DNA from 2 places in the Acidovorax sp. JHL-9 genome. Region 1 is predicted to be linked to the other one. Evidence: predicted binding sites of a transcription regulator. Region 1 holds the regulator's gene; the other holds the start of a gene.

Region 1 (7,302 bases):
GCGGAACAGCCGGCATTCGATGGGGCCGTTCCACATGGGCACGCGGCGCGATTCCTTCAGGCGCATCTTGCCGGGCAGCTTGAGGTCGGGCGTGAGCATCCAGGCCTGCCAGCCGGCGTAGTGCTTCTTCCAGTGCGCGGCGAGCTGGCTGAAGAACTCGCCACCATCGTCGGTGTGCGCTTCTTCGCGGCCCACGGCCAGGCCCTGGGCGCGGTCGGCCGCTCGCTCGCTGGCGTTGCGGCCCGCCGTGCCGGCGGCGGCGATGCGCTCGCCATAGGGCGGGTTGAGCAGCATCACGCCGGGCTGCTCGCAGGGCGGCATGCGCTGCAGGGCATCGCCACCGCGCAACTGCACGGCCTCGGCCACGCCGGCACGCTCGGCATTGCGCTGGGCAAAATCGACCATGCGGAAGGCAACATCACTGCCAAAAATGGGTACGGCGCTTTTCTGTATGGCGCCTTCAGCCTCGTTTTTGATCGCAGTCCAGACATGGGGCTGGAACGGCAGCAGTTTCTCGAACGCAAAACGCCGCAGCATGCCGGCCGGGATGCGGCAGGCGATCTGGGCCGCCTCGACCACGATGGTGCCGCTGCCGCAGCAGGGGTCGTACAGGGGCTGGGGGTTGTCGCCCAGCGGGTCCCAGCCGCTGGCGGCGATCATGGCGGCGGCCAGGGTTTCCTTGAGCGGGGCGTCGCCCTTGTCCTCGCGCCAGCCGCGCTTGAACAGCGGCTCGCCCGAGGTGTCGATGTAGAGCGTGGCCTCGTCGGTGGTCAGGTGCAGGTGAATGCGCACGTCGGGCCACTGGGTGTTCACGTCGGGGCGCACGCCGCTCTTGTGGCGAAAGCGGTCGGCCACGGCATCCTTGACCTTGAGCCCCGCGAAATTGAGGCTTTGCAGCGGGCTGTGCTGGGCCGTCACCTCGACCTTGAAGGTCTGGCGCGTGGTGAACCAGATCTCCCAGGCCACGTCGCTGGCCATGCCATAGAGGTCGTTCTCGGAACGGTAGGGCCGGTGCGCCAGCTGCACCAGCACGCGCTGGGCCAGGCGGCTGTGCAGGTTGAGCAGCAGCGCATCGCGCCACGAAGCGCGCAGCAGCACGCCGCCCCGGCCCACCAGCAGGTCTTGCCCCGTGAGGCCGGTAATGCCATGCACCTCATCGGCCAGGTAGCCCTCGACGCCGGCGGCGCAGGGCAGGAAAAGTTGGAGTTGGTTCATGTCGATGGGGAGGATACGCGCTCGGGCAGTACGGGGGAACCGGGCTCACCCGCGCGGGCCAGCAGCAGCTGGCGGATGGATTCAGGGATAACCGCCACCTTGCGATCGGCCTTGCCGATGAAAACGATGCCGGTCTTGCCGCGCGCCACTTCGCGGCCCTGCGACTTCTCGGTCATGCGAAAGACCAGATCGAAACCATAGCGGTTGAAGTCCACGGGGGTCATCTCGACGCGCATGGTTTCGCCATGGAATCCTTCCGACCGGTACTGCGCCACGATGTCACCCACCACGATCGACAGGCCCCCCACATCGGCCTCGGGGAAACCCAGCGACTGGAAGAAGCGCACACGCGCCTCGGACACCAGGCTCAGCAGCTGCGCGTTGTCGAGGTGCCCGCCCTGGTTGACGTGGCTGATGTAGATCTGCAGCTCGGTGGCAAAGCCGAAATGCGCGGGGAGGTCGAAGACGATGCGGGCCATGGCGTGGTAAGCGGGGTGACGGGAGAAAAAACAGCAAACAGGGCACGCTGCAGCAGGCACGCGCCCCCCCAAAAGGCTACAGCGCCTTGCGCAGATTGGCCGGCGCGATCTTGAGCGCCTCGCGGTACTTGGCCACGGTGCGGCGCGCGCATTCGATGCCCTGCTCCTTGAGCATCTCGGCGATCTGGCTGTCGGACAGCGGCTTGGCCGGGTTCTCCGCCGACACGAACTGCTTGATCAGCGCGCGCACGGCGGTGCTCGATGCATTGCCGCCGGTTTCGGTGCCCAGGCCCGAGCCAAAGAAATACTTGAGCTCGTAGGTGCCGATCGGCGTGGCCATGTACTTGGCCGTGGTCACGCGGCTGATGGTGGACTCGTGCAGTCCCAGCTCGTCGGCGATGTCGCGCAGCACCAGGGGGCGCATGGCCAGCTCGCCGTGGGTGAAGAAGTTCTTCTGCCGCTCGACGATGGCGCGCGAGACGCGCAGGATGGTGTCGAAGCGCTGCTGGATGTTCTTGATGAACCAGCGCGCCTCCTGCAGGCGCTGCTGCATGCCCTGGTGGCCCTCGCCCCCCTTGTGGCCGCGCAGCGCACCGGCATAGATGTCGTGCACGCGCAGGCGCGGCATCACGTCGGGGTTGAGCTGCACGATGAAGTTGTGCTGGCCGTCACGCCCGTTGGCGCGCCCGGCTTTGCGCACGATGACGTCGGGCACGATGATGTTGCGCTCCACATCGGCAAACCGGCGGCCGGGGCGCGGCTCCAGGCGGGCGATCAGCGCCATGGCGGCGCGCGTGCGCTCTTCGCCATCGCCGCACAACTGCGTCAGGCGGCGGATGTCACGGCGGGCCAGCATCTCCAGCGGCTGCTGGCACACGCGCAACGCGGTCTGCACGGTACCAGGATCGATCTCGCTGTCTTCGTCGGCGGCCAGGGCCTTGAGCTGCAAGGTCAGGCACTCGGCCAGGCCACGCGCGCCCACGCCCACGGGATCCAGGCTTTGCAGCAGGCGCTGGGCCACGGTGAAACGGTGCACCAGTTCTTCGATCTGCTCCAGGTCGTCCGGCCCGGCCAGGCCGATGGCCAGCGCTTCGAGCGGTTCTTCGAGATAGCCGTCGTCGTTGAGCGATTCGATGAGAAAGCGCAGCGCGGCGCGGTCCACCTCGGACAGGCGCAGTGCCAGCGCCTGGCGGTGCAAGAAGGCCGTCAGTGATTCGTGCGAGCGGGCCAGCTCGGTGGCGTCGGCCTCGTCGCCTTCGGCATCGTTGCGGTTGCGGGCCGGCGCATCGCCACCCCACTCGGCGTCATTGGGCGCCATGTCCACCGTGCCGTCGCCGCTCCAGTCGGGCTCGTCCGCACCGGCGCTGGCCATTTCAACATCATTTTGGCCTTCAGCGCTTGTGCTGCCTGCGCTGGAAGCTCCTGAAAACAGCGCATCGTCCGCGCTGTAGTCATCGGCCTGCGCGGGCATGTCGGCGGTTTCCAGGCCAAACTCCTCGCGCGGCGCTTCATCGGCCGTGCGCTCCAGAAAAGGGTTCTCGTCGAGCATCTGCTCGACTTCCTGCGACAGCTCCAGCGTCGACAGCTGCAACAGCCGGATCGATTGCTGCAACTGCGGCGTGAGCGACAGGTGCTGCGAAACGCGCAGCGAAAGGCCGGGCTTCATGCAACGGCCAACACAAGGGCAGCCATCCGCCCGTCGCCCGGCCGCCCGAAGGCGGTCTGGGGCCCCCTGGGGGGCAGCGACCACACGAAGTGAGGAAGCGTGGGGGCCATGCTCACATCCGGAAGTGCTCGCCGAGATAGACGCGGCGCACCTCGGCGTTGTCCACGATTTCGGACGGCGTGCCCTGGGCCAGAACGCGGCCATCGCTGATGATGAAGGCGTGGTCGCAGATGCCCAGCGTCTCGCGCACGTTGTGGTCGGTGATCAGCACGCCAATGCCGCGCGCCTTCAGGAAACCGATGATGCGCTGGATCTCGATCACGGCAATCGGGTCGATGCCGGCGAAGGGCTCGTCGAGCAGAATGAAGCGCGGCTGGGTGGCCAGGGCGCGGGCGATCTCGACGCGGCGGCGCTCGCCACCCGACAGGGCCAGGGCCGGCGATTCACGCAGATGGTCCACGCGCAACTCCTGCAGCAAGGCAGTGAGGCGTGCTTCGATCTCCTTCCTGGCGAGCGGCTTGCCGTCGTCGCCCCGCTGCAGCTCCAGCACGGCGCGCACGTTTTCCTCGACGTTCAGCTTGCGAAAAATCGACGCCTCTTGCGGCAGATAGGACAGCCCCAGGCGCGAGCGCCGGTGGATGGGCATGTCCGCCACCGAGTGGCCATCGATGCGGATGTCACCGCCATCGCAGCGCACCAGGCCCACGATCATGTAGAACGAAGTGGTCTTGCCCGCGCCATTGGGGCCGAGCAAGCCCACCACCTCGCCCTTTTGCACGACCAGCGACACATCCTTGACGACCTTGCGGCTGCCATAGGACTTTTCGAGGTGCGCGACTTCCAGGCGGCTGCCCGCCTGGGTGTCAGGGCTTGTGTTCACCATCACGGCACTCACTTGCTTGCGCCGCCGAGGGTGTTGCTGGGGCGCAGCACCGGCCCGCTGGCTGCTGGGGCCGGGGCAGCGGCAGGAGGCTGCTCCTTGGGCGACAACACGGCGCGCACGCGCCCGCCGGGGGCCGGCGCTTCACCCGCTGCACTGTTGGCCGATTTCTTCTGGCCATCGACAGTGAACACGTCGGTGAGGTTGTTGTAGACGATGACGGCGCCCGAGAGCTGATCGGTCACCACCGATTCCCGGTAGCGGCGCATTTCGGCACGGGTGATGAAGCGCACATTGTCGGCACGGCCGTCGTACTCGATGACCTCACCCTCGCCCTCGATGAACTCGTCCGGGGCACCGGCCACGGTGTCGCGCTTTTGCCGGAAGAATGCGCGCTTGCCGGGTTCGGCCGTCACCACGCCGTACTGGTAGCCATCGGCATCCTGGCGCACATCCAGTTGCGCACCGCGCAGCACGATGGTGCCCTTGGTCATGACCACCCGGCCCGTGAACACGCTGGTCTGCTTGAGCTCATCGTGGCGCAGCGCATCGGACTCGATGTTCATGGGCTTGTTGCGGTCGGCCTTTTCGGCATGGCCCACGCCAGGGGCGCAGGCCAGGGCCGAGAGCAGCAGGATCGGGAGGTATCTTTTTTTCATGAGGCACAAATCTTGCGTTCATTGTAGCCACGCACAGCGCTGGCGCCCATGAAAAAGCCCGCAAACGCGGGCCTCTCGAACGGGGGCAAATGTGGCATCAACCCTTGCGCGCCACGCCCGCCAGATACTCCACCACCTGCAGCACGGTCTGCATGCTGCCGGCCATGGTGCCATCGGTATAGAACCGGCCGGCCACGCCCATCGAAGGAACGCCTTCCACGCCATAGCCCTCCTGCAGCGCCGAGGCGCGGCGCACCTGGCTGGACACCGTGAAGGAGGTGTAGACCTCCTTGAACTTGGCTGCGTCCACCCCCTGCTGGGCCACCCAGGCGAAGATGTCCTCGTCCTTGGCCAGCTTGAGTTTTTCGACGTGGATGGCGCGGAACACCTTGGCGTGCAAGGTGTCGAGCTTGCCCATGCCTTCGAGCGCGAAATACAGCTTTTGCTGGGGTACGAAGCTGGCATTGAAAGCCACGGGAATGCGACGGATGCTGAGATCCTTGGGGGCTGCCTTGACCCAGGCATCGAGCGCGGGCTCAAAGGAGTTGCAGTGCGGGCAGCTGTACCAGAAGAACTCGATCACATCGACCTTGCCGGCGGGCGCATCCGGCGCCAGGGGCTTGGCGAGCCTGGTGTAGTCCTTGCCCTCCTTGAACTGGCGCGCCTGCGCCATGGCCGGCGTGGCCAGCGGCAGGGTCAGGGCGGAAGCGGCAACCACCGAAGCGGTGGACAGGGAAAACTCGCGGCGTTTCATGACGGGGACACTCCTTGTTCTGGTCTGGGGGTGTGAGAACGCCCCCACGAAAAAGTTCAGGCGATGGCGATGAACATCCTAGCGCTGGACACGCACCATCGCGGACTCGACGCCGGCGCCTTCCAGCTTTTCCTTCAGCTGCTCGGCATCGTCGCGCTTGGAAAACGGGCCCACGCGCACGCGGTACATGGTGCGGCCATTCTGTTCGCGCTCGCTCACGCGGGCTTCCCAGCCCAGCATGGCCAGTTTGGCGCGCTGCGCATCGGCCCCAGACTGGGTGGGGAACGCCCCGGCCTGTACGAAATAGTCAAACGGATCGACCGCCGCCGACCTGGCCTTGGCCAGGTCGCCCAGCGGGTCCGCCGAGGCGGCAGGCTTGGCGTCGGCCTTCGTGGCGGGCTTGGCCTCGGCCGTTGCAGGCTTGCTGGCGGGCGTGCGCGCAGCGGTGGCATCGGCGGCCGGGGCCGTGCCATTGGCACTGGCCGACGCGGCGGCGGCCGGAGCCGGCGGGCGCGCGGGGTTCTTGCCGTAGAGCGGCGAGTTCGGATCCCAGTTCTTGTTCTTCTGGGCCTCGGCGGCATCCTGGTCCACGCCACGCAGGCCGCCCTTGTTCAGGAAAGGCACAGGCACCTTGGTCACATACACGGCCACGGCCAGCGCGGCACCCAGGCCCACGACGACCCCGACGATGAACCCGATGATGGCGCCACCCGTCTGTTTTTTCTTCATGGTAGTAACTGCTTACATTCTGGCTGGAGCCGATACGCCCAGCACGGCCAGGCCATTGTGCAACACCTGCGCGGTGGCGGCGACGAGGGCCAGGCGTGCCTTCTTCACGGCCTCGTCGTCCACCAGGATGCGCTCGGCATCGTAGTAGCTGTGGTAGCTGGCGGCCAGGTCGCGCAGGTAGAAGGTGACGTCGTGCGGCGCCTCGCCCTGCGCGGCGGCGGTGAGCATCTCGGGGTATTTGGCCAGCTGCAGCATCAGCGCCTGGGCCTGCGGGCCTTCGAGGGCCGACAGATCCACATCCTTCAGCGCCGCCATATCGCCACCGCCCGCCTCTTGCCAGGCGCGCAGTACCGAGCAGATGCGCGCATGCGCATACTGCACGTAGTACACCGGGTTGTCATTGTTCTGCGCCACGGCCAGGTCCACATCGAAGGTGTACTCGGTGTCGGGCTTGCGGCTCAAAAGGAAGAAGCGCACGGCGTCCTTGCTGGTCCACTCGATCAGGTCGCGCAGCGTGACGTAGCTGCCCGCGCGCTTGCTGATCTTGACCTCCTCGCCCCCCTTGACCACACGCACCATGGTGTGCAGCACGTAGTCGGGGTAGCCCTGGGGAATGCCGACGTCGGCCGCCTGCAGGCCGGCGCGCACGCGGGCGATGGTGCCGTGGTGGTCCGTGCCCTGGATGTTGACGACCTTGGTGAAGCCGCGCTCCCACTTGGCGATGTGGTAGGCCACGTCAGGCACGAAGTAGGTGTACGTGCCGTCCTGCTTGCGCATGACGCGGTCCTTGTCGTCGCCGTAGTCGGTGCTCCTGAGCCACAGCGCGCCGTCCTGCTCGTAGGTCTTGCCGTTGGCGATGAGCTTGTTCACCGTGGCCTCGACGCGGCCGCTGGTGTACAGGCTCGATTCGAGGTAATACT
Region 2 (7,302 bases), on a different contig from region 1:
CTCCACGACCTGGTGGGCGGATTGCGCACGCTGGGCTACCTGCAAGGCATTGCCGTCTCGATCACCGATCGTGGCCCGGTGCATGCCGGTGCGGCGAATGCACAGGGCGAGAAGGAGCTTCCCTTGCTGGCACTGACGGATGCTGCGCCGGCCTCGGTGCAGCTGCATACGGTGGATATGCAGGTGCACGATCGCCGCTGGCGCCTGGGTTTTGTGCCGACCCAGGACTTTCTCTCTCCGTCCGAGCGGCGCCTGCCGCTGCTGGCCGGTCTGGCGGGGACGCTGGTTTCTGTGCTGCTGGCAGCGCTGGTGGCAGTGCTGGGTCGACAGCGCGCGCTGGCCCTGGCGCGGGCGCGGGTGTCGGACGATGCCCGGCGCCAGAGCGAAGAGCGCTTTCGCGCCGTATTCAGGCAGGCGGCCGTGGGCATGGCGCAGGTCGATACGCAGACCGGGCAGTTCGTTCGCGTCAACCAGAAATACGGAGATATCCTGGGTTACTCGGTGGAGCAGATGGTCCGGATGGATTTTCAGACCATCAGCCACCCCGCCGAGCTGGCCGAGGATCTGGCCCTGCTGGAGCGCCTGAAAGCGGGCGAGATCTCCGAGTACCACATGGAAACGCGCTATTTCCACCGCGACGGCCACACCGTGTGGGTGGACCTGACGGTGTCTCCCATGTGGGCTCCCGGGGCGCAGCCTGGTTTTCACATTGCCGTGGTGCAGGACATCACCGCGCGCAAGCAGATGGAAGACCACCTGCGCAAAAGCGAGTTGCGCCTGCGCAGCATTTTGCAGCGGCTGCCCGTGGGCGTGTGCCTGGTGCAGCAGGACGGGCGCATGGTGTTTCGCAACGATCAGTTCGTGCAGATCTGCGGCTACACCGAGGACGACGTGCCCACGGGCCAGGACTGGTGGCCCGCGGTGTACCCCGACGTGCAGTACCGCGAGCGCACCCGCGCCGAATGGACTGCGGCACGCACCCAGGCGATTGCCGGCGACGGCACCATTGCCGCCGGTGAGTACACCATCCATTGCAAGGATGGCCAGCAGCGCACCGTGGAAATTGCCGGTGCCATGGTGGACGGTGGCCACCTGTTCACTCTGGTGGATCTCAGCCAGCGCAAGGCCGACGAAGAGGAAATCCGCTACCTCGCTTTTTACGACCCGCTCACGCGCCTGCCCAATCGCCGCCTGCTCAGGGATCGGCTGCAGCAGGCGCTGGCTGCCAGCGCCAGGCACCGGCGCAGTGGGGCCCTGCTGTTGCTGGACCTGGACAATTTCAAGACCCTCAACGAAACCCAGGGCCACGAGTGCGGCGACATGCTGCTGCAGCAAGTGGCCCAGCGGCTGCTCGGCTGCGTGCATGAGGACGATACGGTGGCGCGCCAGGGTGGCGATGAATTCGTGGTGGTGCTGGAAGACCTGGGCAACAACCCCGAAGAGGCGGCGGCACGCAGCGAAGAAACGGGCCAGAAAATTCTGGCGACGCTGCGCGAGCCCTACCAGTTGCACGGTGAGGTCCACCACAGTTCGCTGAGCATGGGAATCACCATTTTCAGCGGCATGCGCGAAACCGTGGACGAGCTGCTCAAGCGGGCGGACCTGGCCATGTACCAGGCCAAATCGGCGGGGCGCGACACCCTGCGGTTCTACGACCCGCAAATGCAGGCCGCCGTGAGCGCAAGGGCGGCCATGGAGCAGGACCTGCGTGCCGGTCTGGCCCAGGGCCAGTTCGAGCTGTATTACCAGGCGCAGATCGAGCAGGGCCGCATCACCGGTGCCGAGGCGCTGCTGCGCTGGCGCCACCCGCAGGGCGGTTTCATCTCGCCCGCCCAGTTCATTCCGCTGGCCGAGGAGTCGGGCCTGATCCTGCCGCTGGGTGAATGGGTGCTCAAGACCGCTTGCGAGCGGCTGGCATTGTGGTCGGAGCAACCGGGCCTGGCCTCGCTGTGCCTGGCCGTCAATGTGAGCCCACGGCAGTTCCACCAGGCCGATTTCGTTCCGCAGGTGCTGGCGGCGCTGGCTGGCACGGGCGCCGATGGGCATCTCCTCAAGCTGGAGCTGACCGAAGGCCTGCTGCTCGACGACGTGGAAGACACCATCGAGAAAATGGGCCAGCTCAGGGCCTATGGCGTGGGTTTTTCGCTGGACGACTTTGGCACCGGCTATTCGTCGCTGGCTTACCTCAAGCGTCTGCCGCTCGACCAGCTCAAGATCGACCAGAACTTTGTGCGCGACGTGCTCACCGACCCCAACGACGCGGCCATCGCCCGCACCGTGGTGGCGCTGGCTACCAGCCTGGGCTTGCGCGTGATCGCCGAGGGCGTTGAAACCGAGGCGCAGCGTGAGTTCCTGGCCCGCAACCATTGCCACGCCTGGCAGGGTTTTTTGCTGAGTCCACCACTGCCGGCGGCCGAGTTCGAGGCGCTGGTGCTGCAGACCAATGGCCCGGACCTGCCGCAGACGTAGGCGAGGCAGCATCCGTTGCTCTGCCCTCATCCTGCTTTCACCAGAATGGATGGTTGCCAGCGCTTTCTCTATGAACGCCAGGACTGAAGTGGCCCTTTCAAAAAACAGGATCGGTTTGCTCGTGAGTCCGCCCTGACAGGGTACAGAGAACCGGCCATTGGCCCACGGACTGGAAGCGCCCATGAAAAAGCGCTCACCGAGCGCTTTTTGCGGGGGCAGGCAAGATGTCTGGCCTGTTCTGGGGCATCGCCGTGCGTTCAAGCCTTGCGGCGGCGGGCCAGGGCGGCGCCAAGCAGGCCCAAACCCACCAGCGCGATCGAGGCCGGCTCGGGAACCGGGGTGGGATCGCAATGGGGCGTGCCCACAATGCAGCCGGCGAGTTCAATGGAGCTGCCCTGGGTTCCAGCGTCTTGAAACTTGGCGGCATAGGGGCTTGTGAATGAAACCCCATTCGTGAGGAAATTCCCGGCGGTCCCCAGTGTCAGCGCAAAGATATCCCTCTGCCCCTCACCAACGCCCTGGTTACCCCCGCCGGAACAGCTGCTGCCGTCCCAAATGCAAAGGTCTACGGTTTGAAAAGACGGGAAGTTGGTGTTGCGCGTGGCATCCCAGCCTTCGTTGGCTGACGCAAAATTTAATGTGGGGCTCACGATGTCGATGCCAAACGACGTCAGCCGGTTGGTCCCTGGGCCAAAGGAGTTGTTCAGCACCTCCACTTCAAAGATGGCTTGGGCTGCTGTCAAAGAGTTGAGTGTGAACTTCACCGTTGCGGAAAGCGTGGCGCCATCCTGGGTCGCCGAATACAGAATCGAACCCGTGTCGGTCACGCTGTCGAAGATCATGGCCGCAGCATGGCTGCTGCCCATTCCCATCAATCCGCCGCAAAGGGCAACGGTGTGAAGAAGTTTCTGGAGATTCATGGAGGACTTTCCTTGGATTTTCTTGCGGTGGTGCGCACCAGGAAGCATGATGTATGCCACTCAGAAAATAGATAACAAAATCAAACACTTGGTATCCCAATTTCACAAGCGGCCGGATGATGTGTAAAAAAAGTCGACAAACAGGGGCTGGGTAGCCCCCGGGCCCATGGGCCGGCGTGCGGGGCTGCTCTGCATTCCCAGGCCGCGCAGGCGATGACCCGGCCCACGCTGCGCGGCAACGCCAACCACCTCAGTTAACATTCACCCTTCGAACCGCCCGGCACGCCAGCGCGCCCGGCGGCGACTGACGACCGGCCCTGGCGCTTTGCCAGTGGTACGGTGTTACAGGTGATTCGTGCGTCTCAATTCCATCAAACTCTCCGGCTTCAAGTCGTTCGCTGAACCCACCAATTTCATGCTGCCTGGTCAGCTGGTGGGCGTGGTGGGGCCGAACGGCTGCGGCAAGTCCAACATCATGGATGCGGTGCGCTGGGTTCTGGGCGAAAGCAAGGCCAGCGAGCTGCGTGGCGAGTCCATGCAGGACGTGATCTTTTCTGGCACCACCACGCGCAAGCAGGCCAGCCGCGCCAGCGTCGAGCTGGTGTTCGACAATTCCGACCACCGTGCGGGCGGCCAATGGGGCCAGTACGGCGAGGTGGCCGTGCGCCGCGTGCTCACGCGCGACGGCACCAGCAGCTATTACCTCAACAACCAGCCCGTGCGCCGCCGCGACGTCCAGGACGTGTTCCTGGGCACGGGCCTGGGGCCGCGCGCCTACGCCATCATCGGCCAGGGCACCATCAGCCGCATCATCGAAAGCCGCCCCGAGGAACTGCGCCTGTTCCTCGAAGAGGCCGCCGGCGTCTCCAAATACAAGGAGCGCCGCCGAGAGACCGAGAACCGGCTGCACGACACGCGCGAGAACCTCACGCGGGTCGAAGACATCCTGCGCGAGCTCAATGCCAACCTCGAAAAGCTCGAAAAACAGGCCGAGGTGGCCGCCAGATACAACGCGTTGCAGGCCGACGCCACACTCAAGCAGCACCAGTTGTGGTTCCTCAAGCGCGCCGACGCCGAAGCCGACCAGGCCAAGGTGCGCCTGGACGGCCTGCAGGCCGTGAACGACCTTGAATCGCGCATGGCCGACCTGCGTGCAGTGGAGTCCGACCTCGAAACCATCCGCCAGGCGCATTACGCCGCTGGCGACCAGGTCAACCAGGCCCAGGGCAAGTTGTACGAGGCCACGGCCGAGGTGGGCAAGCTCGAAGCCGAGATCCGCTACGTGGTCGAAGGGCGCCAGCGCGTGGAGCAGCGCCTCGTCACTCTGGCGGAGCAGGTCGCCCAGTGGCAAACCCGCAAGGAAGAGGCCGACATCGAGCTCGAAAACCTCGCCGGTGCCGGCGTGGATGCCGAAGAGCGCGCCGAACTGCTGGCCGCCCAGGTCGAAGAGCAGGCCATGCAGCTGCCCGACCTGGAAGAAGCCCTGCGCCAGGCCCAGAGCCGCACGGCCGAGCAACGCAGCAGCGTGGTGCAGGTGCAGCAGCAGATTGGCGTGCTGGCCGCCGAGCAGCGCAGTTTTGACGAACAAAGCCGCCAGCTCGATGCCCGCTTCGAGCGCCTGCGCACCGACCGCAACGCCCTGGCCGCGCCCGACGAAGCCCGCCTGGACAACCTGCGCGAACAACTCGAACAAGCGCAGGAGATCGCCGAAACCACTGAGGCCCGCCTGCACGAGCTGCAGGAGTCCGTGCCCCAGCTCGACGAAGACCGCCGCGCGCGCCAGCAGGCCGTGAACACCGAGAGTGCGCGGCAGACCGACCTGTCCGCCCGCATGGAAGCCTTGAAGGCACTGCAGGAAAAGGTCAAGACCGACGGCAAGCTGCGCCCCTGGCTCGCCAAGCACGGGCTCGATGGCCTGCAAGGCCTGTGGAGCCGCATCCACATCGAGCCCGGCTGGGAAAACGCGCTGGAAGCCGCGCTGCGCGAGCGCCTGGGCGCGCTGGAAGTCGGGCGCCTGGACATGGTGCGCGGTTTTCTCGGATCGGGTGGCACCGATGCCCCGCCCGCGCGGCTGGCCTTCTACAGCGCCCCCGCTGCGGGCCACCCCGAAACATCGTCACCCCACGCCCGCCTGTCGGACCTGCTGCGCCTGAACGACGCCGGCCTGCGTGCCGTGCTCACCGACTGGCTGCAGGGCTGCACCACCGCGCCCACGCTGGACGAAGCCCTGGCCCGCCGCAGCCAGCTGCAACCCGGCGAAATGGTGTTCGTGCCCACGGGCCATGCGGTCAGTGCCCACAGCGTGAGCTTTTACGCGCAGGACTCCGAGCAATCCGGCATGCTGGCCCGCGCGCAGGAGATCGAGCATCTGGAGAAGGAACTGCGCGCCCAAGCGCTCATCGCCGAGGAATCGCGCACTGCCCTGGTCCGCGCCGAATCTGCCTATGCCGATGCCTCGCAGCGTCTGGTGGCAGCCCGGCGCGACGCCACCGAAACCCAGAGCCGCGCGCACGAGTTGCAGGTCGAAACCCTGCGCCTGACCCAGCTGGCCGAACAGACCCGTGCACGCAGCCAGCAGATTGACGGTGACTTGGCCGAGGTCGAGGCCCAGCTGGCCGACCTGCAGGAGCGCCGCGTGTCCGCCGAAGCGCGCTTTGAAGAACTCGACATGCAGCTGGCCGACAGCCAGGAACGCGAGGCGCAACTGGGCGACCGCGTGCTCGAGGCCGAGCGCAAGCTCACCGCCTGCCGCGAACAGCAGCGTACGCTGGAGCGCCAGGCGCAAGAGGCCATGTTCTCGCAGCGCAGTGTGGAGGCACGGCGGGGCGAGCTGTCGCGCTCGATCGAAACCGCGACCCAGCAGGCCACAGCCCTGGCCGACGAGCAGCAGCGCGCGCGCGATGAGCTGGCCCGCCTGTCCGACGCCGCCGCGCAGGGCGGCCTGCAGCAGGCGCTCGACATGAAGATGGAGCGCGAAAAAGCCCTTTCAGCCCAGCGCAGCGAATACGACGACCTCACGGCCAAGCTGCGCGCCAGCGACGAGCGCCGCATGCAGCTCGAACGTGCGCTCGATCCGCTGCGCGCCCGCATCACTGAATTCCAGCTCAAGGAACAGGCCGCGCGCCTGGGCCTGGAGCAGTACACCACCCTGCTGCAGGACGCCCAGGCTGACCTGGAAGCCGTGGCGCGCTCCATCGAGGAGGGCAATGTGCGCGTGGGCGGCCTGCAAAGCGAAATCGACCGCCTGCACCGCGAGATCGCCGCCCTCGGCGCCGTCAACCTCGCGGCACTCGACGAGCTGAAACTCGCCAGCGAACGCAAGGTGTTCCTGGATGCGCAGACGGCCGACCTGACCGAGGCCATGAACACGCTCGAAGACGCGATCCGCAAGATCGACGGCGAAACGCGCCAGCTGCTCTCGGGCACCTTCGACACCGTCAACGCGCACTTTGGCCGCATGTTCCCCGAGCTGTTCGGCGGCGGCCAGGCCAAGCTCATCATCACCGGCGACGAAATCCTCGATTCGGGCGTGCAGGTGATGGCGCAGCCGCCCGGCAAGAAGAACCAGACCATCCACTTGCTGTCGGGCGGCGAGAAGGCCCTCACGGCCATCGCACTGGTGTTTGCCATCTTCCAGCTCAACCCCGCGCCGTTCTGCCTGCTGGACGAGGTGGATGCGCCGCTGGACGACGCCAACACCGAACGCTATGCCAAGCTGGTCTCCAGCATGAGCCGCGAAACCCAGTTCCTGTTCATCAGCCACAACAAGATCGCCATGGAAATGGCCGAACAGCTGATTGGCGTGACCATGCAGGAGCAGGGCGTCTCGCGCATCGTGGCCGTGGACATGGAAAGCGCCCTCTCCATGGCGAATGTATGAAGCACCCCCTGTGTCGCTTCGCGCCTTCCCCCT

What was found. Region 1 encodes sigma-54, which starts transcription at its own class of promoters, with help from an activator protein. Its sites were predicted from a motif close to TGGCANGNAANCTGCTTT; they were not measured.
Region 2: a site for sigma-54 is predicted at 3,431-3,448, ahead of K225_RS0111390 (cistern family PEP-CTERM protein). Genes of this name have one in related genera too.

The regions. Positions count from the first base shown of each region.
Region 1 covers NZ_AUEX01000004.1:209,250-216,551, forward strand. The annotation lists gene K225_RS0105115 (class I SAM-dependent RNA methyltransferase) at 1-1,215, opposite strand, end outside; gene K225_RS0105120 (thioesterase family protein) at 1,212-1,694, opposite strand; gene K225_RS0105125 (RNA polymerase factor sigma-54) at 1,771-3,360, opposite strand; gene lptB (LPS export ABC transporter ATP-binding protein) at 3,473-4,243, opposite strand; gene lptA (lipopolysaccharide transport periplasmic protein LptA) at 4,252-4,899, opposite strand; gene K225_RS0105140 (thiol:disulfide interchange protein DsbA/DsbL) at 4,997-5,653, opposite strand; gene K225_RS0105145 (SPOR domain-containing protein) at 5,732-6,382, opposite strand; gene argS (arginine--tRNA ligase) at 6,395-7,302, opposite strand, start outside.
Region 2 covers NZ_AUEX01000015.1:33,431-40,732, forward strand. The annotation lists gene K225_RS0111385 (EAL domain-containing protein) at 1-2,469, shown strand, start outside; gene K225_RS0111390 (cistern family PEP-CTERM protein) at 2,727-3,389, opposite strand; gene smc (chromosome segregation protein SMC) at 3,745-7,269, shown strand.